3 regions of the Streptomyces sp. NPDC001933 genome follow, and region 2 is predicted to be linked to each of the others. Evidence: riboswitches for the same ligand, from Rfam matches in the RefSeq annotation. Region 2 holds a riboswitch; each other region holds the start of a gene.

Region 1 (9,321 bases), on a different contig from region 2:
GTATCAGGGCCGTACTGCTGGGCATACGGGTCGGCGGTGTACTCCTGCCGGCCACCGAAACTGTCGTGGTTGTTGCTGCCGTCGTAGTTGTTGCCGCTGCCGTTGCCGTAGCTGTCGTACGCGTCGTACTGCGGGGAGCCACCGGTGGTGCCGGTCCCGATGTACGGGTCGGAGTAGGCGGCGTACTGCTGCCGGTCGGTGCCGTAGTCGTACTGACCGGCGAGCGGGTCCTGCCCGGCGTAGGCGTCCTGGCCGGCGTAGCTGTCCTGGCCCTGGCCGGCGTAGGTGCCCTGGCCCGGCGCACCGTACGCGGCGGATTCGGCGTACGGGTCGTAGGCGGCGTACTGGGGCTGGGGCTGCTCCTGCCGGGACCGGTGGTGGTCGGAGTAGATGCCGTACTGCCCGGTGTCGTCCGGCATCGGCTCGGGCTCGTAGACCGCGGCGGCCGGAGGCCCGGGGGGCGGGGTTCCGGGGGCCGAGGGCTGCGGGGCCCCCTCGTCGTACGCCATCTCCAGGTCCGACACCTGGAGGGTGGGCCCGCGGCCCTCCCGGTCGCCGCCGCCGCGTCGACGACGGCTCTCGCCGGGGCTGCCCCCTATGGCCCAGCCGGTGGAGAAGCCGCGCCGGAAGGAGAGCGTGACGTACGTCTGGCCGGTCGCGAAGGCGATCGTGCCGAGGACGATGACGAACACCGACGGCATCAGCACGCCGACGACCACGATGCCGAAGCCCGCGAAGGCGAGCAGCCGCCATCGAAGGCGCGCCTTGTACTGCAGGAGCACCTCGCCGAGCAGCCACAGCGCGACGATTCCGAACGCGATGTAGAGGACCGTCCAGCCCATGCCCGCCCCCTCCTACGGCCACCGCCCGGGTCGCGGCGGGTACGGCCGGTCACGACTGCTTGTGCAGTCCGAGATTCTCGTAGATTTCGAGCGTCGCAGTCGAGTTGTTGAGCGTGATGAAGTGCAGTCCGGGCACACCCTCGGATCGCAGCCTCGCGCAGAACTGCGTTGCGAAGTCGATGCCAATGGAGCGTACAGCGGCGGGATCGTCCTTGGCGGCGAGGATGCGTTCTTTCAGGGACGAGGGGAAAGACGCGTTGCTGAGCTGCGCGAATCTGTCCAACTGCTTGACGCTGGTCAGCGGCATGACTTCGGGAATGATCGGGGTTTCGCAACCCGCAGCGACCACTCGGTCACGCATACGCAAATAGTCCTCCGGATTGAAGAACATCTGGGTGATCGCATAGTCGGCACCGGCGCGGCACTTGTCCACGAAATGCCGGATGTCGGTGTCCCAGTCGGTCGATCGCGGGTGCATCTCGGGAAATGCCGCGACGCCGACGCAGAAATCACCGGATTCCTTGATGAGCCGGACGAGATCGGCCGCGTACCGCACGCCCTGCGGGTGCTTGATCCATTCGCCCATCGGGTCGCCCGGCGGGTCTCCGCGCACGGCGAGGATGTTCCGGATCCCGGCGTCCGCGTACTGCCCGACCATGTTGCGCAGCTCGGCGACGGAGTGGTTGACCGCCGTGAGGTGGGCGACCGGGGTGAGGGTGGAATCGGCCGCGATCTGCTCGGTGGCCTTCACCGTCCCGGCCCGGGTGGAGCCACCGGCCCCGTAGGTCACGGAGACGAAGCTCGGCCGCACCGCCTCGACCCGGCGCAGCGCGTTCCAGAGGTTCCGCTCGCCCTTCTCAGTCTTGGGCGCCCAGAACTCGAACGAGTACGAGGTCTTGCCGGTCGCGAGAAGCTCACGCACCGTGCGCGCGTGATCTGTCCTGGTGGATGGTGTGCCAAGGGCCATACCGGCAGGTTAACCAGAGCGCGACGGCCGATGGACCGGACCAGTGCGAATTGCCCGAATTGACTGGTTGTTTGTCCATCCCTCGGACAGTCGGCCAAATATCGCCTCCGGCAGGTCCGCCGGATCACTCCGCGACGCGCGCCCGCACCCTCCTGGCCAGGTCGGCGGTGGCGGCGGCCGGGTCGGCGGCCTCGGTGATCGCCCGGACGACGACGACCCGGCGGGCCCCGGCGTCCAGCACCTCGTCGAGATTGCCGGCGTCGATCCCGCCGATGGCGAACCAGGGGCGCGGCTGGTCGAGCGAGGCGGCGTACCGCACCAGGTCCAGGCCGGGGGCGTGGCGTCCGGGCTTGGTCGGGGTGGGCCAGCACGGGCCGGTGCAGAAGTAGTCCACGCCGGGCTCGGCGACGGCCGCGTCGACCTCGGACCGGGCATGTGTGGAGCGGCCGATCACCACGTCCTCGCCGATGACGGCGCGGGCGGCGGGCACCGGCAGGTCCCCCTGGCCGAGGTGCAGCACGTCGGTGCCGATGGCATGGGCGACGTCGGCCCGGTCGTTCACCGCGAGGAGCTTGCCGTGGCGCCGGCACGCGTCGGCAAGGACGGCCAGGTGTTCGAGCTCTTCGGCCGCCTCCATGCCCTTGTCGCGGAGCTGGACGATGTCCACTCCCGCGGCGAGGACGGCGTCGAGGAACTCAGGGAGGTCACCCTGACGCCTGCGGGCGTCCGTGCACAGATAGAGCCGGGCGTCGGACAGCAGCGCGCGAGGCGTGGACATGGTGCGGTTCCCCCTGGGAGAGCGTGGTGGAGCGGCTGCCGCCGGACGGTGCGGGGCGCGGGCCACGCGGTGTCGCGCGGCCCGCCCCCCGCATACGGCCGGTCGTCAGACGGCGAGCGCCTGGGCGCGGCGCTTCACCTCCGTGCCGCGATTCTCGCTCAGCGCCTGGGCGGGGGTGCCCGGCAGGGTCGGGTCGGGAGTGAAGAGCCACTCCAGCATCTCTTCGTCGTTGTAGCCGTCGTCCCTCAGGAGCGTCAGGGTGCCGGAGAGGCCCTTGACCACCTTGTCGCCGTCGATGAAGGCGGCAGGCACCTGGAGCGTCCGGTTCTCACCACGTCGTACGGCGATCAGCTGGCCCTCCTTGACCAGCTGCCGCACGCGCGTCACCTCGACACCGAGCATTTCGGCGATGTCGGGCAGGTGCAGCCAGTCGGGGACGAGAGCATCGATCTTTGCGTCAATCTCGGTCACGAGGACAAGCCTGCCATCCCGCGCTGACAGCCGATACCTGGACTCAGCCCTTCAGGGCCTCGCGGACCACGTCGGCGAGGCGGCAGTGGCTCTGCCGGTCGCCGGTGACCCAGCCGTGCGCGGTCGTCAGGGAGCGCGAGTAGCAGGCTCCGGTGTCCGTGGTGCCCCGGTACTTCTCGGACGAGGCGCCGTCGGCGGCCCGGACCGCGCCGTTCTCACGGGCGAGACTGCCGGTCGAGTCCACGGTGTCGTCCGTGACCGCGTCCGTGCGCCACGCGTGGGCGGAGCCCTTCCTGGACGTGTCGAGGAGCACCCGGCGCTGGGTGACGGCGGCCCTCAGGTCGTAGTTGTTGTAGTCGCCGTAGAACGGGATGTCCATGTCGACGTCGATGGGGTAGGACCAGGCGTGCCGCCGGGCCTCGGTGCGTCCGCCGGTCCTCGTCGTCACCGTGGTGGCGCCGTGGTCGCGCTGGTGCACCGTCTGCTGCCGGCCGGTCCTGGAGACCGTGTCCTCGTTGCTGTACGAGAAGTCCTGCTCGACGGTGGTGGTGACCCGGCCCTTCGAGGTCTCGACATAGCCCGAGATCTTCCAGGAGCGGCCGGTCGACACGGAGACGTCCGTGGAACCGTCCTCGCCCGGGGTCTGTACGGTCTTCACGACCGGGGCGTGACTGAGGGTGTTGGTGGTCACCCTGCCGCGCGTGCGGGACGCGTGCGCGTCCGTGTCGAGGAAGAGCGAACCGTCGACGGTCCAGCCGTCGGCCGCACCGTACGGGGTGATGCTGATGGCGTGCGGCTTGCCGTCGGCCAGCAGACCCGCGAAGGGGGTGAGGTCGATGTCGTACGCCTCGGTCTTGAACTGGTCGATGGCCGGGATCGGGCGCCACAGGGTCGGCACGATGCCGCCGGAGTACACCACGGGGTACGGCTGGGCGAGGCCGGCGGGCTGTCCGTCCACCGCGACCTGCACCTCACGGTAGGGGCCGCCGCCGCAGAGGTAGTCGGGGGCGGTTTCCGCCAGGTCGCTGGGGACCGCGTCGAACCACTGCTCGTCGCAGCCGCCACCGCGTGCGTAGACCTCCAGGCGCGCCTTGGTCAGGTTGCGCGGGAAGGTGACCTCGGTGCGGGTGGAGCCGCCCTTGCCGACGTTCATCCAGGGGGCGCTGTCGGAGCCGGTGTTGCCGAGCGGGACGACGCGGTCGGCCGTGGTGGCCGCCGGGTGACGCTTGTCGGCCTGGTAGTACGTGATCTTCAGCTTGATCCTGTACACCCCGGTGTAGGTGTCGTTGACAACGTTGCCCAGTTCGAGCTGGAGCTTCTGCGGGTCCTTGAGGAGCGGTGCGAAGTCGGTGATGTCCTTGGCGACGTGCCAGCTGATGCCGTCGTCGTCGGGCTCGGCGGTGCTGGTGCGGAAGACCTCGGCGCCACCGATGAAGACCGCTGCGAGGCGGTCGTACTGGCGCCCCTTCACGCTGCCCGACCAGTCGAGGACGACCTTGTTCCACGGCCCCTCGCACCGCTTGGGCGGGGTGAGCGTGGTGGTGTACGGCGGTCCGCCGAGGGTGTAGCCGAAGTCGTGGTCGACGGCCGTCACCGAGCAGCTCTTGGTGTCCGGACGGGAGACCGGCGGCAGCGCGTCGATCGGGTCCTGGTAGTCGACGGCCGGGTTGGAATCGGGCTTGGGCGTGGCGCCCGCGTAGGCCGGGGCGGCAAGTCCGCCGCCGACGAGGGCGGTCAATGCCGAAGCCGCGGAGACTCCACGCAGCGCGCGGGTCCATCTGTGCCGGAACATGTGCATCCTTCGAAGAGTATGAAATGAGCACTCCAAAAGATGCACAGTGCACTAATTTTTGCCTTCCTCCAAGGGGTCGTCCAGACAACGGACACCAACGTTCGTTGTCCGTGCACCTACTGACGGATCGCCGACTTCAGCGGTACGGACGGGTCACCGGCCTTTTCCGGATCGAGCCGCGCCCCCGCCTCGATGAGTTTGCGGCCCTGTGCCAGATCGCGCGGCCGGCCGACGGCGAGGACCGCGACCAGGACGCCGTCGCGCAGCCAGCACACCGACCAGGCGGGCCCGGCCGGATCGCCGCGCCACAGCAGGGTGTCGGCGCTTCCGTGGTGGCCCGCGTACTGCACGAACCGGTCGAACTGCTCGGACCAGAAGTACGGCACGGGGTCGTACGTCACCGGCTCCGGGGCGCCGCCGGCCGCCGCGCCGATGATGTTGGCGGCTGCGGTGCGCGGGCCCTGGAGCGCGTTGTCCCAGTGGTGGACGAGCAGGCGTTCGCCGTACCGGGCGGAGGGGAACGAGGCGCAGTCGCCGACCGCGTACACATCGGGCGCCGAGGTGCGCAGCGCCCCGTCGGCGGTCACCGATCCGTCGGGGCCGAGTGCGATTCCGGAGCCGGCCAGCCAGCCGGTGGCGGGCCGGGCGCCGATTCCGACGACGACCGCTCCGGCCGGGACGGTGCGGCCGTCCGCGAGGACCACCCGGCCCGGCTCGACGCTCTCGACCCGGGCCCCGGTGAGGAGTTCGGCGCCGATCTCCGCGTACCAGGCGGCCATCGGGGCGGCGACCTCCGCGGGCATCGCGCCCGCCAGGGGCCGGTCGGCGGCCTCGACGACGGTGACGGCGCAGCCGGCGGCGCGGGCCGCGGTGGCGAACTCGGCGCCGATCCAGCCCGCGCCGACGACCACGACGCCGTGCTGCTGGTCGAGGACCGGCCGCAGCCGTGCCGCGTCGTCGAGGGTGCGCAGCAGGTGGACGCCGGGAACGCCCTCGGCGCCGGGCAGGACGACGGGTTCGGCACCGGTCGCGATCACCAGGCTGTCGTAGGGAACGGGCCCTGCCGGGGTGTCCAGTTCGTGCGCGCCGGGCCGCACTCCGGTGACTTCGCGGCCCAGTTGCAGATCGATGTCCAGCGCCTCGAAGTCGATGTCGAAGGCGGAGTCCTCGGCCTTGCCGAGCAGCACCGCCTTGGACAGCGGTGGCCGGTCGTAGGGCTGGTGCGGTTCGGCGCCGATCAGGGTGACGGGGCCGGTGAAGCCCTGTTCCCGCAGGGCCACCGCGGTCTGCACCCCGGCCATGCCCGCACCGACGACGACCACGCGGTGTCCTGCCCGCCGGTCCGGCTGCTCTGACTGCTGCTGATCGCTCACCCGTACACCATAATCACCTGACGGACCGTCAGGAAAGGGTGAGTTCCTCGACCGTGCTCGCCCCGCTGCCCTCCTGCGATTCCCACGCCCACCGCTCGTCCAGCCGGACCCGGCCGTCCGGGAGGTCGACGACGGTGGAGACGCAGTGGCCGCTGGACGTCGTTCCGTCCTGCTTCAGCTGGACGTAGCGGAAGTCGAGGGTGTCACCGTCCCGGGTGCCGACGAGATGGCCGCGCACCACGTCGCCGCCCGCGTACTCGGCCCAGATCCGGCCGTCGTCCTCGTGGTACGTGAAGCGGGTACGGGTGCCGACCTGGCCGGGCGCCTGGTCGGCGACCGGGGCGAGGACGAGTCCGTCGAGCGAACGGGCCACGGTGCCGCTCCCTACTGGTCCGATGGGACTGGGTTTAGGGTGGCCAACGTAAAGCACTCGCGGGAGCCCGGACGCACCGGGCTGAGAGGGAGGCTGGGCGGCCTCCGACCGTACGAACCTGATCCGGGTCATGCCGGCGAAGGGAGGGGCCGGAAGCCCATGCGTTCTTCTCGGAACGGATCCGACGTCCTGGTCATCGGGGGCGGGATCATCGGCCTGGTGACGGCCTGGCGGGCCGCTCAGCGCGGACTGCGCACTGCGCTCGCCGACCCCGAACCGGGTGGCGGTGCCGCCCGGGTGGCGGCCGGCATGCTGGCCGCCGTCACCGAACTCCACTACGGCGAACAACTGCTGCTCGGCCTCAACGTCGCCTCGGCGGCCCGCTACCCGGCCTTCGTGGCCGAGCTGGAGGCGGCGAGCGGGCGGGAGACGGGCTTTCGCGCCTGCGGCACCCTGGCCGTCGCGCTGGACTCCGACGACCGCGCCCATCTGCGGGAGCTGCACGCCCTCCAGCAGCGTTCCGGCCTCGAATCGGAGTGGCTCACCGGCCGTGAGTGCCGCCGCCTGGAGCCGATGCTCGCGCCGGGCGTCCGGGGCGGTCTCCGGGTCGACGGCGACCACCAGATCGATCCCCGCCGGCTGGCCGCCGCCCTGCTGACCGCCTGCGAACGGGCCGGTGTGGTCTTCCACCGCGGCTGGGTGGAGCGCCTGAGCGTGGCGGGCGACCGGGCCGCCGGGGCGGTGCTCAACGACGGTACGGAGCTGGCGGCCGACCAGGTCGTGCTCGCCGCGGGCAGCCTCAGCGGGCGGCTGCCGGGGCTGCCGGACGAGGTGGTGCCACCGGTCCGGCCGGTGAAGGGCCAGGTGGTGCGGCTGACCGTGCCCGCCGGGTACGCGCCGTTCCTGAGCCGCACGGTCCGGGCCGTGGTCCGGGGCGGCCACCTCTATCTCGTACCGCGCGAGAACGGCGAGCTGGTCGTCGGCGCCACCAGCGAGGAAATGGGCTGGGACACCACCGTCACCGCGGGCGGCGTCTACGAGCTGCTGCGCGACGCCCACGAACTGGTCCCCGGCATCACCGAACTGCCGCTCACCGAGACCCTGGCCGGCCTCCGCCCCGCCTCCCCCGACAACGCTCCGCTCCTCGGCCCCACCGCCCTGCCCGGCCTCCACCTCGCCACCGGCCACCACCGCAACGGCGTGCTGCTCACCCCCATCACCGGTGACGTCATGGCGGAGTTCCTCACCGGCGGCGAACCGCCCGAGCCGGCCCGTCCCTTCACCCCGCACCGTTTCTCCTCCGCCGCCTCCGTACGTCAGGAGCAGCCCGCATGACCGAGCCCGCACCGCCCTCCGGGGCGGCCGCCCTCTCCGTCTCCGTGAACGGCGAGGTCCGACGCCTCGCCGGGGGCACCACCCTGGCGGCTCTCGTCGCCACGCTCACCACCGCGCACTCCGGTGTCGCGGCCGCCGTCAACGAGACCGTCGTACCGCGCGGCCAGTGGTCCGCCACCGCGCTCCTCGACGGTGACCGCGTCGAGGTCCTGACCGCGGTCCAGGGAGGCTGATCATGTCGGACGACCTCTTCACCCTCGGCGACACCACGTTCGGCTCCCGGCTGATCATGGGGACCGGCGGGGCGCCGAGCCTCGACGTGCTGGAGCGCTCCCTGACCGCCTCCGGGACCGAGCTGACGACCGTCGCGATGCGCCGCCTCGATCCGACCGTGCAGGGTTCGGTGCTCTCCGTCCTGGAGCGGCTCTCCATCCGCGTGCTGCCCAACACGGCGGGCTGTTTCACCGCGGGCGAGGCCGTGCTGACCGCCCGGCTGGCCCGCGAGGCGCTCGGCACCGACTGGATCAAGCTGGAGGTGGTGGCCGACGAGCGGACCCTGCTGCCCGATCCGATCGAGCTGCTGGACGCCGCGGAGATCCTGGTGGACGACGGCTTCACCGTGCTGCCGTACACCAATGACGACCCGGTGCTGGCGCGCCGGCTCCAGGACGTGGGGTGCGCGGCGGTGATGCCGCTCGGCTCCCCCATCGGCTCCGGGCTCGGTATCCGCAACCCGCACAACTTCCGGCTGATCGTCGAGCAGGCCCGGGTGCCGGTGATCCTCGACGCGGGCGCCGGGACGGCCTCCGACGCGGCGCTCGCGATGGAGCTGGGGTGCGCGGCGGTGATGCTGGCGTCCGCGGTGACCCGGGCCCAGGAGCCCGAGCTGATGGCCGCGGCGATGCGTCACGCGGTGGAGGGCGGGCGGCTGGCGTACCGGGCCGGCCGGATTCCGCGCCGCCACTTCGCGGAGGCGTCGTCGCCGGTGGAGGGGCGGGCGGTGCTGGACCCGGAGCGGCCGGCCTTCTGAGCCGCCGGTACGGAGGTGGATCGCATGTCCCTGTCACGGCTCGGCTGCAGTACGGCCCCGGGTCCGCCCCGGCCGGTGGGCCGTGTCCGTGGCGGCTCGTAGACTCGCCTGCGTGGATACGACCCTCCAGGACCCTCTCGTCGGGCAGCTGCTCGACGGCCGCTACCGCGTCGATGCCCGTATCGCCGTGGGCGGCATGGCCACGGTCTACCGGGCCGTGGACACCCGGCTCGACCGGGTGCTCGCCCTCAAGGTGATGCACCCGGCGCTGGCCACCGACGCCTCGTTCGTCGAGCGCTTCATCCGCGAGGCCAAGTCGGTGGCCCGGCTCGCGCACCCCAATGTGGTCGCGGTCTTCGA
Region 2 (9,321 bases):
TAGCACCCCCGGGACCGGCCCCGAAGGATGGACAACGGCCTGCCGGTCGGACACCGTGCAGGTGAGGACGCGACGCAGGACCCGCCGGGCCCGAGCACGACGGGCCCACTCAAGACACGCAGGAGCACGTGGTGATCGAAGAAACCCTCCTCGAGGCCGAGGAGAAGATGGAGAAGGCCGTCGTCGTGGCGAAAGAGGACTTCGCCGCGATCCGTACCGGCCGTGCGCACCCGGCGATGTTCAACAAGATCGTCGCCGACTACTACGGCGCGCTGACCCCGATCAACCAGCTCGCCTCGTTCTCGGTGCCCGAGCCGCGCATGGCCGTCGTGACGCCGTTCGACAAGACCGCGCTGCGCAACATCGAGCAGGCCATCCGCGACTCGGACCTCGGCGTCAACCCGAGCAACGACGGCAATATCATCCGGGTGACCTTCCCGGAGCTCACCGAGGAGCGCCGCCGCGACTACATCAAGGTCGCCAAGGGCAAGGCCGAGGACTCCAAGATCTCCATCCGCGCGGTGCGCCGCAAGGCCAAGGAGACCCTGGACAAGCTGGTCAAGGACAAGGAGTCGGGCGAGGACGAGGTGCGTCGCGCCGAGAAGGAGCTCGACGACACCACCGCGAAGTACGTCGCGCAGGTCGACGAGCTGCTCAAGCACAAGGAAGCCGAGCTGCTCGAAGTCTGATGAACGACTCTTCCTGGGGCGCCCCGCAGGGAGCCGGCCACTGGGGTGCGCCCGAGATGCAGGCTGCTCCGGCGGGTCCTGCATACGATGTGCATGACGCCCAGCAGACTCGGCCCATGCCCATAGTGCCGGACGTTCCCGACGCAGGTAGAGACGCTGACGACCGTGATGACCGGGACCAGGGGGCCGGACGCCTGAGCGGCGGCCCCCTGTTCCGTGACGAGAAGCCGCAGGAGCCCATGTCCACCGCGCCGCCGCCCCCGCAGAAGAAACGTGCGGGCCGTGATCTGCGAGCCGCCATAGGGGTCGGTGTGGGGCTCGGCGCCGTCATCGTCGCCTCGCTGTTCATCGTGAAGGCCGTCTTCGTCGGTGTGATCGTGGTCGCCGTCGTCGTGGGCCTCTGGGAGCTCACCTCACGGCTCCAGGAGCGCAAGGGCATCAAGGCGCCGCTCGTCCCGCTGGCGGTGGGCGGCGCGGCGATGGTGGTGGCCGGCTACGCGCAGGGCGCCGAAGGCGCCTGGGTGGCGATGGCGCTGACCGCGCTGGCGGTGCTCGTCTGGCGGATGACCGAACCGCCCGAGGGCTACCTCAAGGACGTCACGGCCGGTGTGTTCGCGGCGTTCTACGTACCGTTCCTCGCCACGTTCGTCGCCATGCTCCTGACCGCCGACGACGGGCCGCAGCGGGTGCTCACCTTCCTGCTGCTGACCGTGGTCAGCGACACGGGTGCGTACGCCGTCGGCTGGCGCTTCGGGAAGCACAAGCTGGCTCCGCGCATCAGCCCCGGAAAGACCCGGGAGGGTCTGTTCGGCGCCATCGCCTTCGCGATGGTCGCCGGTGCGCTGTGCATGCAGTTCCTGATCGACGGCGGTTCCTGGTGGCAGGGGCTGCTGCTCGGGCTCGCAGTCGCGGCCAGCGCCACCCTCGGTGACCTGGGCGAGTCGATGATCAAGCGGGATCTCGGCATCAAGGACATGGGCACGCTGCTGCCGGGGCACGGCGGCATCATGGACCGGCTGGATTCGCTGCTGCCGACCGCCCCGGTGGTCTGGCTGCTGCTGGTGCTGTTCGTCGGATCCAGCTGAGAAAGCGTTCCTGACCTGCGATTTTACGAGTGAGGGCCCGTTGTCCACAGGACGGCGGGCCCTCACTGTTCTGTCTGCGACACTGGATGAACCATGCCTAAGCCCGGAGAACTCACTTTCGTCGCGCCCCGCGGAGCCAAGAAGCCGCCGCGGCATCTCGCCGACCTCACGCCCGCCGAGCGCAAGGAAGCCGTCGCCGCGATCGGCGAGAAGCCGTTCCGCGCCCAGCAGCTCTCGCAGCACTACTTCGCGCGGTACGCGCACGACCCGGCGGAGTGGACCAACATCCCGGCCGCGTCGCGGGACAAGCTCGCCGAGGCGATGTTCCCCGACCTGATGTCCGTGGTCCGCCACATCAGCTGCGACGACGACACCACCCGCAAGACGCTGTGGAAGCTGCACGACGGGACGCTCGTCGAGTCCGTCCTGATGCGCTACCCGGAGCGCGTGACGATGTGTATCTCCTCGCAGGCCGGATGCGGGATGAACTGCCCGTTCTGCGCCACCGGGCAGGCCGGCCTCGACCGCAATCTGTCGACCGCCGAGATCGTCCACCAGATCGTGGACGGCATGCGGGCCCTGCGCGACGGCGAGGTCCCCGGCGGCCCGGCGCGGCTCTCCAACATCGTCTTCATGGGCATGGGCGAGCCGCTCGCCAACTACAACCGGGTGGTCGGCGCGATCCGCCGGCTCACCGACCCGGAGCCGGACGGGCTGGGGCTCTCGCAGCGCGGGATCACCGTCTCCACGGTGGGCCTGGTGCCCGCGATGCTCCGCTTCGCCGACGAGGGCTTCAAGTGCCGTCTCGCCGTCTCGCTGCACGCGCCCGACGACGAGTTGCGCGACACCCTCGTTCCCGTGAACACGCGCTGGAAGGTCGGCGAGGTGCTGGACGCCGCGTGGGAGTACGCGGAGAAGTCCGGCCGCCGCATCTCCATCGAGTACGCGCTGATCCGCGACATCAACGACCAGGCATGGCGCGGTGACCGGCTGGGCCGGCTCCTCAAGGGCAAGCGGGTCCACGTCAATCTGATCCCGCTGAACCCCACGCCCGGTTCCAAGTGGACCGCCTCGCGGCCCGAGGACGAGAAGGCGTTCGTCGAGGCGATCGCCGCCCACGGGGTGCCGGTCACCGTGCGGGACACCCGCGGCCAGGAGATCGACGGGGCCTGCGGTCAGCTGGCGGCGGCCGAGCGCTGAGGCCGATAAGGCCCGTGTAATCTGGGCCCGAAATCAACTTCATATTCCGACAGGGGAGCGCCACAGCGCTGAGAGTGCGGCACCGAGGACAGGTCGGCCGCAGACCCTCTGAACCTCGCCCGGGTCATTCCGGGTAGGAAGTTCGGTCATCAACTCATGCTGTTGCGCCCTGCCCGCTTCCTGCGGGCAGGGCCGCGTCTCTTCCTGGCCAAAACCCAGGAGGAATACACAAATGATCACCACGCGCAGGACCAGGCAGCTCGCGGCTTCGGCCGTCGCCGCCGCGCTCGGCGTCACCGCACTCGCCGGGTGCGGTAGCTCCGACGACACGTCCTCCGGTTCCGGCGGCACGAAGGGCTCGAGCTCCAAGACCGTGACCCTCGTCAGCCACGACTCCTTCAACGCCTCCAAGGACGTGCTGAAGCAGTTCACCGAGGAGACCGGATACACCGTCAAGGTGCTGAAGAGCGGCGACGCGGGGGTCGCGCTCAACCAGGAGATCCTGACCAAGGGCTCCCCGCGCGGCGACGTGTTCTTCGGCGTCGACAACACGCTGCTCTCCCGCGCCCTCGACAGCGGGCTCTTCACGCCGTACGAGGCGAAGGGCATCGACCGGGTCGCGGCGGACACCCGGCTCGACGCCGGCCAGCACCGGGTCACTCCGATCGATACTGGTGACATCTGCGTCAACTACGACAAGAAGTACTTCGCCGACAAGAAGCTCGCGCCGCCGCGGTCCTTCGACGACCTGGCGAAGCCCGCGTACAAGGACCTGCTCGTCACCGAGAACGCCGGGACCTCCTCGCCCGGTCTCGGCTTCCTCCTCGGCACCGTCGCCACCTACGGCGAGAAGGGCTACCAGGACTACTGGAAGAAGCTGGAGCGCAACGGCGTCAAGGTCGTCGACGGCTGGGAGCAGGCGTACAACGAGGAGTTCTCCGGCTCCGCGGGCGGAAAGAAGGCCAAGGCGGACCGGCCGCTCGTCGTCTCGTACGCCTCCAGCCCGCCCGTCGAGGTGCTGTACGCGAAGCCGCAGCCGGCCGAGGCCCCGACCGGTGTCGCCACCGGGACCTGCTTCCGCCAGATCGAGTTCGCCGGCCTGCTGAACGGGGCGAAGAACGAGGAGGGCGGCAAGGCCCTGCTGGACTTCCTGATCAGCAAGAAGTTCCAGGAGGACATGCCGCTCAACATGTTCGTCAACCCGGTCGTCAAGGACGCGACGCTGCCGGAGCTCTTCACCAAGTTCGGTGCGACGGTGGACAGCCCGACGACCGTGGCCCCGGACCGGATCGCCAAGAACCGTGAGCAGTGGGTCCAGTCGTGGTCCTCGCTCGTAGTGAAGTAACGAAGAGTCCCGTACGCGGAACGGACGCGGGCGGGAAGACTCCCCGCCCGCAGCCCGCGCACGCGGCTGCCGCTCGCGCGAAGGCCCGGCGCGGGAGCGCGGTGCGGCTCGGCCTGATGGCCGTGCCCGTCGCGTTCTTCGCGCTGTTCTTCGCCTACCCGGTCGCGGCGATCGTCGGCCGGGGCCTGAAGGTGGACGGCGTCTGGCAGTTCGGCCGGATCGGCGAGGTGCTGACCCGGCCGGAGATCCGCGACGTCCTCTGGTTCACCACCTGGCAGGCGCTCGCCTCGACGGCGCTGACCCTGCTGATCGCGCTGCCCGGCGCCTATGTCTTCGCCCGCTTCGACTTCCCCGGCAAACAACTGCTGCGGGCGGTCGTCACGGTGCCGTTCGTCCTGCCGACCGTGGTCGTCGGGACGGCCTTCCTGGCGCTGCTGGGACGCGGCGGATTCCTCGACCAACTCTGGGGCGTACGGCTCGACACCACCGTCTGGGCGATTCTGCTCGCCCATGTCTTCTTCAACTACGCGGTGGTCGTAAGGACGGTGGGCGGGCTGTGGTCCCAGCTCGACCCCCGGCAGGAGGAGGCCGCCAGGGTGCTCGGCGCGGGACGGTTCGCCGCCTGGCGACGGGTCACCCTGCCGGCCCTGGCGCCCGCCGTGGCCGCCGCCGCGCTGATGGTCTTCCTCTTCACCTTCACCTCCTTCGGGGTCGTGCAGATCCTCGGCGGCCCCGGTTACGCCACCCTCGAAGTGGAGATCTACCGGCAGACCGCGCAGTTGCTCGCCCTGCCGACGGCCGCCGTGCTGACGCTGGTGCAGTTCGCCGCGGTCGGCGCGATCCTCGCCGTGCACGCCTGGACCGTACGGCGCCGGGAGACCGCGCTGAAGCTGGTCGACCCCGCGCAGACCGCCCGCAGGCCGCGCGGCGCCGGGCAGTGGGCGCTGCTCGGCGGGGTGCTGCTGACCGTGCTGCTGCTGATCCTGCTGCCGCTCGGAGTGCTGGTCGAGCGCTCCTTGGACACCACCGGCGGGCATGGCTTCGACTTCTACCGTGCCCTGTCCTCCGTGGACGCGGGCGGCGGTACGTTCCTGGTCGCGCCGCTCGAAGCGATCTGGAACTCCCTGCAGTACGCGCTGGTCGCGACGGTCATCGCGCTGGTCATCGGCGGGCTGGCCGCCGCGGCGCTGACCCGGCGGGCCGGCCGGCTGGTGCGCGGTCTCGATGCGCTGCTGATGCTGCCGCTCGGAGTGTCCGCGGTCACCGTCGGCTTCGGCTTCCTGATCACCCTGGACAAACCGCCGCTGGATCTGCGGACCTCCTGGATCCTGGTGCCGCTCGCGCAGGCGCTGGTCGGTGTGCCCTTCGTCGTACGGACCATGCTCCCCGTGCTGCGCGCGGTGGACGGGCGGCTGAGGGAGGCGGCCGCGGTGCTCGGGGCGTCGCCGCTGCGGGCCTGGCGGGAGGTCGATCTGCCGCTGGTGCGGCGGGCGTTGCTGGTCGCGGCCGGTTTCGCGTTCGCCGTCTCGCTCGGTGAGTTCGGTGCGACGGTGTTCATCGCCCGGCCCGACCGCCCGACGCTGCCGGTCGCCGTGGCCCGGCTGCTGGGGCGGGCCGGGGAGCTCAACTACGGCCAGGCGATGGCGCTGAGCACCATCCTGATGGTGGTCTGCGCCGTCTCGCTGCTGCTGCTCGAACGTATCCGCACGGACCGGTCCGGGGAGTTCTAGGAATGCTGACACTGGAATCGGCCACGGTTCGCTTCGGCGAGCGGGCGGCGCTCGACGCGGTGGACCTGGAGGTCGCCGAGCACGAGATCGTCTGTGTGCTCGGGCCGAGCGGAAGCGGCAAGTCCACCCTGCTGCGGGTGGTCGCCGGACTGCACCCGCCGGACGGCGGCCGGGTGCTGCTGGACGGTGCGGACCAGGCCGGGGTGCCGGTGCACCGGCGCGGGCTCGGCCTGATGTTCCAGGACCACCAGCTCTTCCCGCACCGGGACGTCGGCGCCAACGTCGCCTTCGGGCTGCGGATGCGCGGGGTCTCGCGCCGCGACCAGGAGCACAGGGTCGGCGAACTCCTCGACCTGGTGGGCCTGCCCGGTGCCCAGCGGCGCGCCGTCGCCGCCCTGTCCGGCGGTGAGCAGCAGCGCGTGGCCCTGGCCCGGGCCCTCGCCCCGAGCCCCAAGCTGCTGATGCTGGACGAGCCGCTCGGCCAGCTCGACCGCGGTCTGCGGGAACGGCTCGTCGTCGAGCTGCGCACGCTCTTCGGCCGCTTGGGCACCACGGTGCTCGCCGTCACCCACGACCAGGGCGAGGCGTTCGCCCTGGCGGACCGGGTGGTGGTGATGCGTGACGGGCGGATCGCCCAGGCGGGAACCCCGCTGGAGGTATGGCAGCGGCCCGCCTCCGCCTTCGTCGCCCGGTTCCTCGGCTTCGACAACGTGGTCGGAGCGACGGTGACCGGTGCCGTCGCCGACACGGTGTGGGGCAGGGTGCCGGTGCCGAAGGGCTCGCCGCAGGGGGCGTGCGATCTGCTGGTGCGTCCGGCCGGGGTCAAGATCGGCGCCCCGGACGAGGGGCTGCGCTGTGTGGTCGGGACGCGCACGTTCCGGGGCAATCATGTCGCGGTGCGGCTGAAGCCCGAGAGCGGTCCGGAGCTGGAGGCGGAGTGCGCGCTGCGGGACGCCCCCGAGGAGGGTGCGACGGTCGGGGCGGGCTTCGACGCGGCGGAGACCGTGGTCCTGCCCGCCCGGCTCTGACCGTCCGGCCAAGGGCTGCCCGGGGACGGCGCGCACCGGTCGCGGGAGCCGCCCATCGGCCGGAGGATTGCCCGGATGCGCCGGAATGCGGCGCCGGCCGCCCCGGGGACCCGGTGGAACGCCCTCGCGGGCGGCCCCGGGACCGTGCGGCAGATCCGGAAGGACAGGGACATGACCGAGTCAGCACGCGAGGGCATCGACATCACCCGCATCCTCGACGCCCCGCCGGAGAAGGTCTTCACGGCCTGGACGACGCCGGAGCACTTCGCGGCCTGGTACGGCGGCGACGCCGAGGTGCCGCTCGACCGGGTGTCGATGGACGTCAGGCCGGGCGGCGCCTGGAGCCTGGTCATGGTGGTGCCGGGCACCGAGATGCCGTTCCACGGCGTCTACCGGGAGGTGGTGGCCCCGGAGCGGCTGGTCTTCACCCTGAAGGACGCCTCCGCGCCCGCCGACGTCGAGGGCGAGACCGTCACCGCCACCTTCACCGACCGCGGCCACGGGACCACCGAGATGGTCTTCCGACAGCGCGGCGGCAACCTCACGGCCGAGCAGTACGCGGCGGCCGAGGACGGCTGGGAGGCCTTCTTCGACGCGCTCGTGACCCGGCTCGCTTCCTTCTGAGCCCGGACAGGACCTACGCGTACAACCGGGCGAGTGCCTCGGGGGCCTCGTCCACCGTGTCCACGAGCGCGATCCGGTACTCCATCGCCCGGCCGGCGGCCAGCGCGCGCAGCAGCGGCCACGCGGGCAGGGCGCGCGTCCAGTGGGCGCGGCCCACCAGCACCATCGGGGTCGGCCCGCCGAGCGAGCCGTAGTAGTTCGGCGTCGCGTTGTCGAAGATCTCCTGTACGGTGCCGGCCGCGCCGGGCAGGAAGATCACGCCCGCCGTGGAGCGGGTGAGCAGTCCGTCCTCGCGCAGCGCGTTGGCGAAGTACTTGGCGATGCGGTCCGCGAACGGGTTCGGCGGCTCGTGCCCGTAGAACCAGGTCGGGATCGAGACGGAACCGCCGCCGCCCGGCCAGCGCCGCCGTACGTCGAAGGCGGCCAGCGCCCAGTCGGTGACCGACGGGGTGAACGAGGGGGCCGTGGCCAGCAGCGCGCAGGCCTCGTCCAGTACGGGTTCGGGGTGCGGCGCCGTGTACGCCCCGAGGTTCGCGGCCTCCATCGCGCCGGGCCCGCCGCCGGTGGCCACTGTCAGACCGCCTCGGGCCAGGGCCCGGCCCAGCCGGGCGGCGGCCGCGTACGGGGCGCTGCCGCGGGCCGTCGCGTGGCCGCCCATCACCCCGACCACGCGGGCGCCGGTGAGGAACTCGTCCAGCGCGTCGGAGACCGCGTCGTCGTGCAGTGCCCGCAGCATCGACGCGAGGGTGTCGCCGTTCGCCCGGGTCTGCTGGAACCAGCGGTACGCGCGGGCGTCGGGCGTGGCCGCGTAACCGCCGTCCGACAGCCCCTCGTAGAGCGCGTCGGGGGTGTAGAGCAGGCCGCGGTACGGATCGAAGGGGAGTCCGGGCACCGGCGGGAAGACGAACGCGCCGTCGGCCCGTACCTTCGCCGTCACCCCGGGCTCCATCCTGCAGCCGAGGAAGACGGCGCCCGCCGTGTCGGCGGCCAGCAGGGCGGCGCCGCGGTCCGTCAGGTCGACCGACTGCACCCGGTGCCCGGCCAGCGACCCCGAGGCGACCGCCTCGTCGAATTCGGCGAGCGACTCGATCTCGGGGCCGGGCGGGGGAGTGACATCGTCCGGATTGTCCACGTTGTCATGCTACGTAGCGGCCGGGTGCGGGGCGTGGTCCGCGGCGCGCGTGCTCAGGCCGTCAGCGGCAGTGCGGCCAGCTCGGCGATCAGCCAGGTCAGCGGGGCGAAGACGATCAGCAGGACGGTGGCGCGCAGGGCCGTCGCGGCCCGCAGCGCCGATACCGGGGCGCCGAGCCGCAGCAGCGCCCGCGCCGTGTGTGCGCGCGCCTGCCGCGCCTCCAGTGCCGAGGTCATCAGCGTCGCCGTCGTGCAGCCGAGCACGAGCACCGCGCCCAGGACCGTCAGCGGGCCGAGGGGGTGGGTCTTCGTCCCGTAGAGCGCGTAGGCGGCGACCGCCGCGGCGAGCACCGCGCAGACCACACCGAGCGGCCGGCCGATCCGGCGCGACTCGTCCATCAGCACCCGGCCGGCCAGCAGCCGGACGGCACCGGGTCGCGCCGCCTGCAGCAGCCGCCCGCACAGATACGCCAGCCCCGGGCCCGCCAT
Region 3 (9,321 bases), on a different contig from region 2:
ACGGTCTGCGCGGCCATCCCGATCACGGCCGGATTCACCGCTGCCGCGATGGCGATTTCCGTACCCCTGGAGCAGGAAAGTCGGTTGCTCCCCGCAGTCGAACAACTACGTGGCGAAGTGGCCAACCTCTTGCGTTCGTTCGTGTTCTCTATCAGTATCTGAAAAATCACTCCTTGTGATCTGCTATCGCGTGCACCACGATGGCGTCAATAGGGCCACGGGGGATCATTCCTGGCCAGATTCATCTACTGCGGGGTTGAACGATGCGCGAGTCGGTTCAAGCTGAGGTCATGATGAGCTTCCTCGTCTCCGAGGAGCTCTCTTTCCGGATCCCGGTGGAGCTCCGGTACGAGGTCTGCGATCCGTATGCGATCCGGATGACCTTCCATCTGCCCGGTGACGCCCCCGTCACCTGGGCATTCGGCCGTGAGCTGCTGCTCGACGGCCTCAACAGCCCCAGTGGCGACGGCGATGTGCATATCGGTCCCACTGAACCCGAGGGGTTGTCCGACGTACATATCCGGCTCCAGGTCGGCGAGGACCGGGCCCTCTTCAGGGCCGGTACGGCACCACTTGTGGCGTTTCTCGACCGGACCGACAAGCTCGTGCCACTCGGGCAGGAGTGCACGCTGGGTGACTTCGAGGGCAACCTGGAAGACGCCCTGGGCCGGATCCTTGCCGAGGAACAGAACGCCGGCTGAGTGGAAAGGGCGCCGCCGACCGGCTCGCCGGTCGAACACGGCACCTGCCGAATGGGTGAATTGCTCAGCGTGGAGAAGCTCAAGGCCTCGCCCTGCGACGACGGCCCTTCCCGGTCCGTACGGGCGCCGAAGCTCCGGCTTCCGCGCCGGGCCCTGTGCGGTCTGCGGAGACGACCAGCGCAGCGAGCACCGTCGTCACCGGCACCGAGGCGACCAGTCCGATCGAGCCGACCAGCGTTCGTACGATCTCCTCCGCCACCAGCTCGCTGTTGGCCACCGTCCCCACGCTGCTCTGCGCGATGGAGAACAGCAGCAGCAACGGCAGTGCGGCGCCCGCGTAGGCGAGCACCAGCGTATTGACGACCGAGGCGATGTGGTCGCGTCCGATCCTGATCCCTGCCCGGTAGAGCCCCCGCACACCCAACGTCGGGTTCGCCTGGTGGAGTTCCCAGACCGCCGACGTCTGGGTCACGGTCACATCGTCGAGGACCCCGAGCGAACCGATGATGACACCGGCCAGCAGCAGACCGCTCATGTCGATGTGCGGGTACAGGCCATGGATGAGGCCGGTGTTGTCGTCGGTGTTGCCGGTCAGGCTCGCCCACCCGATGAAGAGCGATCCGAGCAGTCCGATCAGCAGCAGCGAGATCAGTGTGCCGATCACCGCCACCGAGGTGCGGGCGCTCAGGCCGTGGCACATGTAGAGCGCGATCAGCATGATCGCACTGGCCCCGACCACCGCGACGAGCAGCGGATTGGAGCCCTGGAGTATGGCCGGGAGGATGAACAGGGTCAGCACGGCGAACGAGACGGCGAGCGCGACCAGCGCCATCACCCCGCGCATGCGGCCCACCGCGACCACGACCAGGGCGAAGATCCCGGCCAGCAGGGTCAGCGGGAACTTCCGGTTCACATCCGTCACCGAGTACTGCAGGTCACGGGGCGCGTCGGGGGCGTACGCCACGACCACGCCCTGACCGTCGCGCAGCTGACGCGTTGCGTCGGGCTGGACGATCTCGGTGAAGGTCCGGCCCTTGTCATGACCGGTCGTCACCTCGATCGTGGCCTTCTTGCACAGCCCCCTCGCGCTCCCCGGGGGTGGTGTGGTGGCCCCGTCCATGGGCGTCTGGACCGCGTTCACCTCCTTGCAGTCCACCATGTCGACATTCACCACCTTTCCCTGCTGGGTCTGCCGGTCGAACCCGATGCCGGTCCGCTCGTGCGACGGCGCACCGCCCGGCCAGAGCGCCACCAGACCGACGAGGACGGCGGTGGCGAACGGGATCAGTACGGCTGCGATGACTTTGCGTAGATGTCTGGAGACGGGTGCGGCGGGGCCATGGCTGTGCGAGTGACCGTGCTGATGGCCCTGCGTTTCGAGGTCGATAGGAGGGGACGTCACCGGCCGATCATCGCAAGAGGAGACGGGCCCACTGTTCATCAGGCCGGACGGGGCGCTAGCGTGGGGGAACCTTTGCACACGCGGGAGCTCGGAGCACCGGGCTGAGAGGGCGCTGATCTCCGTACGTCCGTACGGGACAGGCTGCGCCGACCGCCGAACCTGTTACCGGGTAATGCCGGCGTAGGGAGTAGGTCTCATGACCACATCGGACGCACGCACGCCTGCCTCGAACCAGAGCGACGAGGCCGGGAAGTCCATCGGCTGGCACAAGGGGTACGTCCAGGGCTCGCGCCCGGACCTCCGGGTGCCGGTCCGTCAGGTGCACCTCACCAACGGCAAGGACGTGACGCTGTACGACACGTCGGGTCCGTACACCGATCCCACCGTCGAGACCGATGTCCGCCGCGGGCTCGTACCGCTGCGGGAGAACTGGATCACCGCCCGCGGCGACACCGAGGAGTACCCGGGCCGCCCCGCCCGCCCCGAGGACGACGGGCTCAAGCACACCTCTCCGCGCGGCGGGCTGCGCAACCTCGACGCGGTCTTCCCCGGCCGCCCGCGGCTGCCGCGCCGCAGCCGGGACGGGCAGCCGGTGACCCAGCTCGCGTACGCCCGCCGGGGCGAGATCACCCCGGAGATGGAGTACGTGGCGATCCGGGAGAACGTCGAGCCCGAGGTGGTGCGCGAGGAGATCGCGGCCGGCCGGGCCGTGCTGCCGGCCAACGTCAACCACCCCGAGATCGAGCCGATGATCATCGGCAAGCGATTCCTGGTGAAGGTCAATGCCAACATCGGTAACTCCGCGGTGACGTCCTCCATCGAGGAGGAGGTGGAGAAGATGACGTGGGCGACGCGTTGGGGCGCCGACACCGTCATGGATCTGTCCACCGGCCGCAACATTCACACCACCCGTGAGTGGGTTCTGCGCAATTCACCCGTTCCGATCGGAACTGTCCCGCTCTACCAGGCGCTCGAAAAGGTCGACGGCCGGGCGGAGGAACTGACCTGGGAGATCTACAAGGACACCGTCATCGAGCAGGCCGAGCAGGGCGTCGACTACATGACGGTCCACGCCGGCGTGCGCCTGCCGTACGTGCCGCTGACCGCCCGCCGCAAGACGGGCATCGTCTCGCGCGGCGGCTCGATCATGGCGGCGTGGTGCCTCGCGCACCACAAGGAGTCGTTCCTGTACGAACACTTCGAGGAGCTCTGCGAGATTCTCGCAACCTACGACGTGACGTACTCGCTGGGCGACGGGCTGCGACCCGGCTCGATCGCCGACGCCAATGACGAGGCGCAGTTCGCCGAACTGCGCACGCTCGGCGAGCTGAACACGGTCGCCAAGCGGTTCGGCGTCCAGACCATGATCGAGGGGCCGGGACATGTCCCGATGCACAAGATCAAGGAGAACATCGACCTCCAGCAGGAGATCTGCGAGGAGGCGCCGTTCTACACGCTCGGCCCGCTGACCACCGATGTCGCGCCGGCGTACGACCACATCACCTCCGGCATCGGCGCGGCGATGATCGCGTGGTGGGGGACGGCGATGCTCTGCTACGTCACGCCGAAGGAGCACCTCGGCCTGCCCAACCGGGACGATGTGAAGACCGGCGTCATCACCTACAAGATCGCGGCGCACGCGGCGGACCTCGCCAAGGGGCACCCCGGGGCGCAGGACTGGGACGACGCGCTCTCCGACGCCCGGTTCGAGTTCCGCTGGGAGGACCAGTTCAACCTGGCCCTCGACCCGGACACCGCACGGGAGTTCCACGACGAGACGCTGCCCGCCGAGCCGGCCAAGACGGCGCACTTCTGCTCGATGTGCGGCCCGAAGTTCTGTTCGATGAAGATCTCCCAGGACATCCGGCGCGAGCACGGCGGTTCGCAGTCGGAGATCGAGGCGGGCATGGCGGAGAAGTCCAAGGAGTTCGCGGCGGCCGGCAACCGGGTCTATCTGCCGATCGCGGACTGAACCGGACCCGGGACGAGGTACCGCCCCGGAGGCCTCCGCCTTCGGGGCGACCGCTCCTACCGTCCGGCAGGTGTGAGGACCCGGTCGGACCGCTCCTGCCGTCCGGCCGGTGTGCGGGCCCGGTCAGTCCAGTTTGTGTTCGGGGCCGCCGAAGTCGGGGCTGGTGAAGTCCGGTGAGGTGAACGACGGCCGGGGGCCCGCCGTCGGGCCGTCGCCCGGGCTGGAGAAGTCCGGTGGGCTGTAGCCGACCTTCGGGATGCGGTTCGCCGAGCGGACCGGTGTGCGGGAGGCGGGCCCGGCCTCGGGATCGGCGAGCGCGTCCCGCAGGAACGGCAGGATGCCGCGCTCCAGCAGGGCGTGGCGCCAGGCCTCCCTGGCCCGTGCCACGTCCTCCGGCAACTCCTCCTCGTCGTCCTCGACGGGCTGCGACTCCGAGCCGTTGCGCAGTGCCGTGATGAGCAGCCCGACGGCGGCGGCCAGGATGGCGGCGGCCGTGACCGCGGCGAAGAACCAGCCCGCGGAGACCATGGTCGAGGCGAAGGACGGTGCCGGGTCGAGCAGCCTCAGCAGGTAGCCCGCCAGCAGGAATATGAACGCGGCGGTACCGGCGAGCACCGGCGCCAGGACCGTGACGACGGCTCCTATGCCGGCGCCCGACTGGTGCGGACGGCCCGTGCCGGAGCCGGGGAGCGCGTCCTGGTCCGTCCCTTCGGCAGGGCCGCGCAGTTCCTCGCGGGCCTGCACGTAGTGCTTGTACTCGGTGGCGGCGGTCGCGGTGATCAGCTCCGTGGCGTCCAGCGCCATGGTGCGCAGCTGGACGGCGTTGAGCCGTTCGCCGACCGCGGCCAGATCCGGCCGTTCATGGGCATGACGCAGTGCGTCATCGAGGATCCGCTCGTACTCGGGGCGGTCCTCGGCCAGCAGGTGCGGAGCGCTGTTCATGTGCATCCCCCGATGCTCCGTCGGGCCTGAGTGCCCGTTGGAGACGGGCAGTTGGGCGGAAACGGAGGAGAGCCTGCTACTGATACGCCGATGGTAGAGCGCCCACGGCACGGGGTGACAGGGGGTTTCCGGAAATAGGCCCAGTGGTCGGCGTGGTCAGGTCGTGGAGCGTCTTCCCGGAAGCGCGTCAGTCATGCAGAGGCAGCTGGACGACCAGTAGCTTTCCGGCCATGGTCACTCCGCCGTCCATGGCGATGGCGAGCCCGTCCGCGTACACGTGCGGACCGTCGACCACGGGGCCGGAGCCGTCCTCGCCGTCCTCCGAGCCGACCTCGCCGAGGAGGTACGGAATGGGGCTGTGACCATGGACGATGCGCTGTCCGCCGTATGCCGACATCAGCTCCCGGACGGCCTGCGGACCCGACTCGTCGCGGAAGGCGAACCGCTTGGTGAGCTTGCGGAAGAGGTCCCAGCACTCATCGGCGTCGTTACGCGTGAGAATGGCGTGCACGGTGTCGTTGACGTCCTCGATGGTGGTGCCGTATTCGAGGTACGCCGTCGTGTCGGAGTGCATCAGCAGATGCCCGTCCTCCTCGACGATCGCGTCGAGCCGGGACATCCACTGGAGGTGGACGTCCTGGAGGCGCTCCATGTCGTTCTTCTGGCCGCCGTTGAGCAGCCAGGCCGCCTGGAAGGTGGCGGTGCCCGCGCCGGAGTTGACCGGGGTGTCGCTGAACCGCTTGGCGCCCAGGAGCAGCAGCTCGTGATTGCCCATCAGGGCCTTGCAGTAGCCGCCGGCGGCCGCGGCCTCGGCGGACAGGCGCATCACGAGGTCGATGACCCCGATGCCGTCCGGGCCCCGGTCGGTGAAGTCGCCGAGGAACCAGAGCCGGGCGTTGCCCGCCGACCATTTGCCGTCGGCGTCGATGAGGCCCTGCTCGGCGAGGGCGGCGTGGAGCTCGTCCAGATAGCCGTGGACGTCGCCGACGACGTACAGCGGTCCGCGACCTTGCTCCGGGACGGGGCGCGGGTCGGGGACGGTCGGCACCTGCAGGGTGTCACCGCGGTTGATCACGGGAAGATCGCGCGCGGTGGGGGTGTATCCGTCCGGCGGCATGTCACCGGGGACGGCGTTGCCCGGGTGCGGTGACGCAGGCGGCACCGGGCTCTGGGCATAGGGCGGTACGCGGAAGTCGCGCAACGTCGCCGTCCGCACCACGGGTTCCTGACCGGCCCCCTGTGTCATCGACCCCTCCACCACCGTCGCGCCGCCGTACACCTGACGGGCCCTGCTGGTCGGGGCGGTCCGCGGTGTCGTGCGCCCATCATAGGAATGCGGATCGTGCTGTGTGACGCACCAGGGGTGGTGAATCCGGACGCACGTCGGGTTCACCGGCCGATTGGTCCGAAATCGCCTGATCAATCCCCTGCCGGAGAGCGGGGTGCGCTGACCGTGGTGCGGGGTGGACGGCGTTGCGAGGAGGTCCGCACGATGAGTTCGGTCGGTATGACCTGCTCCACCGGCCGGTCCTGGTCCACACCCTCGATGGCGTCGATCAGGAGCTGGACGACCGCGGTGCCGATCCTGCGCGGCTTGAGCGAGAGGGTGGTGATGGGCGGCTCGGTCGTCGCGTACACGGTGGACTCGCTGCAGCAGACCAGCAGCAGGTCCTCGGGGACGCGCAGGCCGTACCGGCGGGCCGCCGCCAGCAGATCGGTGCCGTTGGGGTCGAAGAGCCCGTAGACGGCGTCGGGCCGGTCGGGGCGGGCGAGCAGCCGGTCGGCGGCGACCGCGCCCGCGCACGGGTCGTGGGCGGGGTACGACTCGTACACCGGGTCCTGGCCCACGCGCTCGCACCAGTGGAGGTACGCGGTGGTGGAGAGGCGGGTGTACGTGTCGGTGGTGGTGCCGGTGAGCAGGCCGATGCGGCGGGCGCCGGCGGCGGCGAGATGGTCGAGCAGGTCGAGGACGGCGGCCCGGTGGTCGTTGTCGACCCAGGCGGTGACCGGGAGCGTTCCGGCCGGGCGCCCGTCCGAGACGACGGGCAGCCCCTGGCGCACGAGTTCCGTGACGACCGGGTCCTGGTCGGAGGGGTCGATCACGACGGTGCCGTCGAGGGCGACGTTCGACCAGACGTCGTGTCGCGAGGTGGCGGGCAGGATGACGAGGGCGTAGCCGCGGGCGAGCGCGGCCGAGGTGGCGGCTCTGGCCATCTCCGCGAAGTACGCGAATTCGGTGAAGGTGAAGGGTTCGTCCCCGTAGGTCGTCACGGTCAGGCCGATGAGGCCGGACTTGCCGGTACGGAGGGTTCGGGCCGCGGCGGAAGGGCGATAGCCCAGGCGCTCTGCGACCTCGCGGACATGGCGGCGGGTGGCGTCCGGGAGCCTGCCCTTGCCGTTGAGCGCGTCGGAGACGGTCGTGATGGAGACTCCGGCGGCGGCGGCCACGTCCCGGATTCCCGCTCGTCCCTGCCGGCCGCCGCGCCGGGGTGTGTCCGTCCGGCTCACCTGGTGCTTCCCTGCTGCTGTCATGGCGAGCCGATAGTAGGGCTCGGAGGGGCGGTTGGCCTGGTCGCATATTCACTCGTTGGCAGGCACGTTTTTGCATGATCATTAAAGATCAAATGCCTTGTAAACCAAGGGTGTTGAAGGGCTTGACCGTAGTGTGTCATGCGTTGAGCTCGAAGGGCCTACTAAATGGTCGATGTCTCGAAGAGGTCTCATCTCACCTCTTCGGGGGACGCGCGCCACGGAGTGAGCCACCGGCGCGCGACGGAGTGACGAGCGCTCCCCCCATTCCTGGTCGCACCGGACGATTGGACTCTCCGGCCATTCGCAGCGGCGCCCAATCCTCATAAGGTGAGCAGTATTGATGTGTACAGACGATCGAGGAGGACCTGCGGTGAGCGAGACGAGCCCCAAGCTGCGTGCCGAGCTGGACGGCGTCCCTGCCTATGTACCGGGCAAGCCGGCCGCCGCCGGTGGACCGGTCGCGTTCAAGCTGTCCTCCAACGAGAATCCGTATCCGCCGCTGCCCGGAGTGATGGAATCCGCCCTGGCGGCGGCCGCGAACTTCAACCGCTACCCGGACATGGCATGTACCGGCCTGATGAACGAGCTGGCCGACCGTTTCGGTGTGCCCCTCTCGCACCTCGCCACCGGAACCGGCTCGGTCGGGGTGGCGCAGCAGCTGCTCCAGGCCACGTCGGGCCCGGGCGACGAGGTCATCTACGCCTGGCGCTCCTTCGAGGCGTACCCGATCATCACGCAGGTCAGCGGTGCGACCTCGGTGAAGGTTCCGCTGAATGAGGGGGAGGTGCACGACCTCGACGCGATGGCGGACGCGATCACGGACCGCACTCGGCTGATCTTCGTCTGCAACCCGAACAACCCGACCGGCACCGTGGTGCGCCGGGCCGAGCTGGAGCGGTTCCTGGACCGGGTGCCGGGCGATGTCCTGGTGGTGCTCGACGAGGCGTACCGGGAGTTCATCCGCGACGTCGAGGTGCCGGACGGCATCGAGATCTACCGGGACCGGCCCAATGTGGCGGTGCTGCGGACCTTCTCCAAGGCGTACGGCCTGGCGGGTCTGCGGGTCGGTTTCGCCGTGGCCCACGAGCCGGTGGCGGCCGCGCTGCGCAAGACGGCGGTGCCCTTCGGGGTCAGCCAGCTCGCGCAGGACGCGGCGGTCGCATCGCTGCGCGCCGAGGACGAACTCCTGGGGCGGGTGGGCTCCTTGGTGTCCGAGCGCCAGCGGGTGCAGCGGACGCTGGCCGGGCAGGGGTGGACCGTGCCGGATTCCCAGGCGAACTTCGTCTGGATGCGGCTCGGGGACCGTACCGCCGACTTCGCCGCGGCGTGCGAGCGGGCCGGAGTGGTGGTCAGGCCGTTCGTGGGTGAGGGCGTGCGGGTCACGATCGGGGAGGACGAGGCGAACGACCTGTTCCTGAAGGTGGCGGAGTCGTTCCGCGAGCAGCTGTAGAGCGGCGGCGCAGGCCGCCCGCGCGACGAAGGGCCCCGGCCCCGTACCTCGTTTCGACGAGGTATGGGGCCTTCTCGTCATTGAGGGCCGGGGCGTCTGGTTCGGGCTGATTGATCGGAACGTCCCAAGAGGGGTACCCCGCCCGAACGTCCCGAAAGTCTGTGCGTCATAATGCTTGTGAATGTGAACGCGTTCACAAGCGTGTCCTGTTCCTCCCGTGATTAGTCGGATTTAAAGGGCAAACTGCCGGTGTGATTACGGCGACGTAAGGAGAAGACGACGTGGAGCTAGCTCTGGCGCCGGAGACGCTGGCGCGATGGCA

Evidence for each region. A riboswitch is a leader RNA that binds a small molecule or an ion and turns the genes downstream of it on or off. The one in region 2 is predicted to bind thiamine pyrophosphate.
Region 1: another riboswitch for thiamine pyrophosphate. It lies ahead of thiO (glycine oxidase ThiO); the one in region 2 lies ahead of ACFYY7_RS35430 (thiamine ABC transporter substrate binding subunit).
Region 3: another riboswitch for thiamine pyrophosphate. It lies ahead of thiC (phosphomethylpyrimidine synthase ThiC); the one in region 2 lies ahead of ACFYY7_RS35430 (thiamine ABC transporter substrate binding subunit).

The regions. Positions count from the first base shown of each region.
Region 1 is NZ_JBIASS010000001.1:797,785-807,105, reverse strand. Features, by position in the region: gene ACFYY7_RS03585 (hypothetical protein) at 1-842, opposite strand, end outside; gene metF (methylenetetrahydrofolate reductase [NAD(P)H]) at 892-1,809, opposite strand; gene thiE (thiamine phosphate synthase) at 1,934-2,587, opposite strand; gene ACFYY7_RS03570 (Rv2175c family DNA-binding protein) at 2,693-3,058, opposite strand; gene ACFYY7_RS03565 (peptide-N4-asparagine amidase) at 3,102-4,850, opposite strand; gene ACFYY7_RS03560 (NAD(P)/FAD-dependent oxidoreductase) at 4,967-6,223, opposite strand; gene ACFYY7_RS03555 (hypothetical protein) at 6,252-6,596, opposite strand; TPP riboswitch at 6,646-6,758, shown strand; gene thiO (glycine oxidase ThiO) at 6,756-7,931, shown strand; gene thiS (sulfur carrier protein ThiS) at 7,928-8,164, shown strand; gene ACFYY7_RS03540 (thiazole synthase) at 8,167-8,961, shown strand; gene pknB (Stk1 family PASTA domain-containing Ser/Thr kinase) at 9,074-9,321, shown strand, end outside.
Region 2 is NZ_JBIASS010000020.1:38,485-47,805, reverse strand. Features, by position in the region: gene frr (ribosome recycling factor) at 132-689, shown strand; gene ACFYY7_RS35440 (phosphatidate cytidylyltransferase) at 689-1,774, shown strand; gene rlmN (23S rRNA (adenine(2503)-C(2))-methyltransferase RlmN) at 1,868-2,974, shown strand; TPP riboswitch at 3,016-3,132, shown strand; gene ACFYY7_RS35430 (thiamine ABC transporter substrate binding subunit) at 3,207-4,319, shown strand; gene ACFYY7_RS35425 (iron ABC transporter permease) at 4,436-6,049, shown strand; gene ACFYY7_RS35420 (ABC transporter ATP-binding protein) at 6,052-7,077, shown strand; gene ACFYY7_RS35415 (SRPBCC family protein) at 7,249-7,701, shown strand; gene ACFYY7_RS35410 (LOG family protein) at 7,715-8,833, opposite strand; gene ACFYY7_RS35405 (hypothetical protein) at 8,887-9,321, opposite strand, start outside.
Region 3 is NZ_JBIASS010000006.1:277,064-286,384, forward strand. Features, by position in the region: gene ACFYY7_RS17690 (IclR family transcriptional regulator) at 1-162, shown strand, start outside; gene ACFYY7_RS17695 (SsgA family sporulation/cell division regulator) at 264-701, shown strand; gene ACFYY7_RS17700 (YibE/F family protein) at 781-2,142, opposite strand; TPP riboswitch at 2,174-2,307, shown strand; gene thiC (phosphomethylpyrimidine synthase ThiC) at 2,300-4,075, shown strand; gene ACFYY7_RS17710 (hypothetical protein) at 4,199-5,023, opposite strand; gene ACFYY7_RS17715 (metallophosphoesterase) at 5,205-6,263, opposite strand; gene ACFYY7_RS17720 (LacI family DNA-binding transcriptional regulator) at 6,437-7,549, opposite strand; gene hisC (histidinol-phosphate transaminase) at 7,920-8,999, shown strand; gene ACFYY7_RS17730 (cytochrome ubiquinol oxidase subunit I) at 9,281-9,321, shown strand, end outside.